Regions from separate parts of the Virgibacillus salinus genome, predicted to be linked through region 1. Evidence: predicted binding sites of a transcription regulator. Region 1 holds the regulator's gene; the other holds the start of a gene.
The links. Region 1 encodes LexA, which represses DNA repair genes until DNA is damaged. Its sites were predicted from a motif close to CGAACATATGTTCG; they were not measured.
Positions count from the first base shown of each region.

Region 2: a site for LexA is predicted at 1,439-1,452, ahead of BLS02_RS08830 (DNA polymerase IV). Genes of this name have one in related genera too.

Region 1 is NZ_FNKD01000002.1:626,019-628,230, reverse strand. It holds gene glnA (type I glutamate--ammonia ligase) at 1-623, shown strand, start outside; gene lexA (transcriptional repressor LexA) at 937-1,560, opposite strand; gene BLS02_RS10015 (YneB family resolvase-like protein) at 1,848-2,212, shown strand, end outside.
Region 2 is NZ_FNKD01000002.1:405,500-407,711, forward strand. It holds gene BLS02_RS08825 (SDR family NAD(P)-dependent oxidoreductase) at 1-59, shown strand, start outside; gene BLS02_RS08830 (DNA polymerase IV) at 167-1,417, opposite strand; gene BLS02_RS08835 (aldo/keto reductase) at 1,703-2,212, opposite strand, start outside.

The DNA of each region.
Region 1 (2,212 bases):
GAGTAAATGGTTCTGGTATGCATGTTAATATGTCATTATTTAAAGATGGCGAAAATAGCTTCTTTGATACAAAAGGAGATATGCAGCTTAGTGATGTCGCTTATCAATTTACAGCCGGTGTCATTAAACATGCAACAAACTTTACAGCAGTTACAAATCCAACAGTTAATTCATTTAAGAGACTTGTACCGGGATATGAAGCTCCTTGTTACGTCGCGTGGTCTGGGACAAATCGAAGCCCGCTTATTCGAATTCCGTATTCAAGAGGTTTGAGTACAAGAATTGAAGTTAGAAGTGTTGATCCTGCAGCTAATCCATATATGGCCATGGCCGTATTACTTGCTTCTGGATTGGAAGGAGTTAGTAAGAAATTAACACCACCTACTTCTGTAGACCGTAATATTTATATGATGGATAAAGAAGAAAGAGAGAAAAATGGTATAAAAGATTTGCCAGCAACACTTATGGATGCGTTACAAGAACTTCAAAAAGACAAAGTTGTTACAGATGCATTAGGCGAACACTTATACGAACACTTTATTGAAGCGAAAGAAATTGAATGGGATATGTTCCGTACGACTGTACACCCTTGGGAAAGAGAACAATATCTATCAACATATTAAAGAAAAAAAGGCTTTCGTCATTTTATTGACGGAAGCCTTTTTATTTGTTAAGCGTACTATAGAATTTAAGTGCTGTGGGATAACTGAACTTCAGAATCAGCCACGTCCAGCTCCGACGTACAGGACGTACTAGTGCCGGTGACGCCACAGGACGTGGCGTTTTCACCGGCCAGCGCCTAGCGCCTAGTGAACTTCCCTCCCCGTGTCTACTACGATAAGTCAACATCGAATCGCTTACGCTCTTCGTGTATCCTTTATCTCACACGGGTCAGTCCAGTCCATACGGAGCTAAACAGGCGCTTGCGCCTTTGTTCTATTGAATATTACGGTATAAGCCGATTACCTTACCTAGTATTGTTACATTTTGATAGATGAGAGGATCCATTGTGGCATTTTCTGGCTGCAAGCGAATTTGATTTTTTTCTTTAAAGAATCTCTTTACAGTTGCCTCGTCTTCATCAGTCATTGCAACAACAATTTCTCCGTTTTGCGCAGTATTTTGCTGTTTCACAATAACCATATCCCCGTCTAAAATACCAGCTTCTATCATACTTTCACCGTCGATGATGAGAACGAATAAGTTATCATCAGGTCCGGCGCTGGAACTAGGTAATGGAACGAATTCTTCGATGTTTTCTACCGCAGTAATTGGTATCCCAGCAGTAACTTTACCAATAACTGGTGCATATCTTGCTTCTTCCCTAGGAATATGACTTTCTTCAGATAGGTCTAAAACCTCTATAGCTCTTGGTTTAGTAGGGTCTCTTCTAATGAAGCCTTTACTTTCAAGCCTCGCCAAATGCCCATGCACAGTTGAACTTGAAGCAAGTCCGACTGCTTCTGCAATCTCTCTAACCGATGGTGGATAACCTTTGCCATCTACCTCTTCTTTAATATACTCAAGTATTGTTTCCTGTCTTTTAGAAAGTTTATTCATCTATCAAACACCTCACGCATAGGATTTATTAATGATAGTTTACCACCTATTTTTGGAAAAAGCAAACATTCGTTCGAGAAAACTATTGACAAGACCATATGTTCGTATATAATGGTTAATAGAGGTTAATACGAACAAAGGTTCTTATATTGAAAAAGAAAGGACTGATTAATATGTTTGGAAAAGTAACAAAGACAGATGTATTTTATTTAGTTGCTTTTACTTTGGCATTAGGTTTCTTATATTTCTCCATGATAACAAGTGCATAGCGTAAGGAGCGAAAACTTTTGAAAGCAATAATATATTGTCGTGTAAGTACAGACAAAAAAGTACAAGAGACATCATTAAAGAGACAGAAAGAGGAATTAATGGCCCTTGCAAACAATCATATGCTTACCGTTGTGGATTGTATTGAAGAAAAAGAGAGCGGGTATGAGATAAATAGAGATGGTATTTTTCGAATGCTTGAATTTTTTTCTGAAAAGAAGGCAGAATGTTTGTTAATACAGGATGAAACAAGGTTAGGGCGGGGGAATACTAAAATAGCCTTGTTTCATCAGTTACAGAAATTAGATATTTCCATATATACAGGAATGCAAGGCGGAGAGATTGAGTTGTCTGAGTCAGATTCAATGGTCCTGCAAATAGTTGG
Region 2 (2,212 bases), 220 kb from region 1:
ATCAGCTATTCCCACGGGCACTGGAAAAGAGTTTGAGAAAACAATTTAATCAAAAATAGAAGTGATTTTTGTTCGCAGTTAAGAAAGTGTAAATCCTGTCTTACTGCATAAGTGCAACTTTGGCTTATCTATTAAGGCTTGGCGATAAGCCAAGTTTTCTAAACTATTATGCTTGGTGCCCGCCAATTTTCTTACTTCTCCCAATGGTAATTCCAGCGTCAGTATAGCTGGTTGCTCGCAGTATTGCGGTCGATCCGTATTTATCACGGATTGAATCCATTACATAGCCAATATCCTTTTTCTTAGGCTTGTCATCAAATAAATCGAGCTGGGTTTCAGCATCATCATAAAGCTTATCCAGGGTCACATATACATGCCTAATGTCACTGTGTCCATCATAAAATTCATTATATAACTGCATGCAGATATCATAAATGTCCATTGTAGTATTTGTCGGAAGCGTAACAGATCTTGAACGGCTAAAGCCACCACCTGTTACTTTGGAATAGGAAACGCCAAGGTGAATGGTTCTCCCGACTTTACCCGCAGTTCTTGCTCTGCGGCACACCTCTTCGCAAAGGTCAAGAATACAAATCGCAACTTCTTCTCCGGAGTAATCACGTAATAAAGAGATCCCATGACCAAATCCTTTTTGTTCGGTTTTTGTAAAATTTCCAAAAACAGGGCTCAAATCAACACCCCAGGCATGCCAATAAAGCTGTTCTCCCATTATTCCAAAACGCTTCTTCAGATACTTTAACTCAGCGTTGGCAAGCTGCCCAAGATTGACAATCCCCATCCTATTAAGGTTCCGCTTCATTCTGCTGCCAATGCCCCATATCTTTTCTATAGGAAAAGGCCATAGTTTTTCTGTTACATCCTCATATTTACATTCAGCAATCCCAACTTGTTTAGCATGTAAATCCATAACTACTTTTGCCAGAAATTTATTATCACCTATACCAATTGAACAAGTGATACCGAAATTCTCCAGGATATCCTGTTTTATTAACCGTGCTACTTGCCACCGATCTCCAAATAGCTTTTCAAGCCCATTGACAGTAACCCAGACTTCATCAACAGAGTATTGATGGATAGCTTCTTTAGGCACATATTGATTAATAAGTTTAGTGATCTCCATGGAAACTTGAAGATAATCAGCCATATGTGCGGGAACGATGACAATTTTCGGATCTTTAGGCAGTTCAAAAAATCGGCTGACATTGCTGATACCGTGATTTTTCTTTAATGCCGGGGAGGCAGCTAAGACAATACTGCCCGGTCTATTTGGGTCCCCAACTACAGCAAGTTGAACCGTCATTGGGTCCAACCCTAACTTTATAGCTTCGACACTTGCATAAAATGAGCGCATATCGATACACAGGACATCGTTTCGCGGGTAATTAGAATAATCCACTGTATTTTCACCTCAATACTAAGAACATTTGTTCTCATTATATGTCACAAGACCTTATATTATCAATGGGAATTTATTCTTCCGGTGTTTATTTCTACGCTCTTTTCGTAATGACTTTAACCATCGCAGTTTATTTCTTTTGTGTCAAAAGCAGCAAACTTTTAACAAATAGCCTATTACTATAACTATAATCGTTTAAGGATAATAAAAAGTGTCATCAAAAAAATATTTTTTCTGATGACACTTTTTTCACTTCAGAATCGATTGTAATAGTGAAGGAACTACTTATCGATGCTTAGCATATTCAATTGGTTTTGTAATCTGCTTTAATCCTTCATACGTTTCATCGGTAAGTGTTTTGGATGTATTAAAATTTGTGTTATCTGTTACTTGGCTGATTGAACTTGCTCCGAATACGGCGGTTGCAACAGCGGGATGTTTTAAAACATATTTAAGAGCTAGCGCATTGAAGGAAGACGCATTATTAGATTGTTTAGCAATAGTTTGCTGAATTAATTTCAGTTCATCGAAAGAATAATCCAAAAAGCCATCTTGTCCTTTTTTTTCAATCTGTTTTACTGCGTTGTTACTAAGCATTCCTTTTGCCAAGGGACCTCTGGCTAGCACACTAATATTATTTTCGTGCAGCAAATCTAATACCTCTTCTTCCGGCCGGCGGTCCAGCAAATTATACTGCATCATAACACCATCGATAGTAGAACGGCTTACGTACTCACGAATAACATTGGGCCGGATGGATGATATCCCATAAGCACGAATTACGCCTTCTTTTTT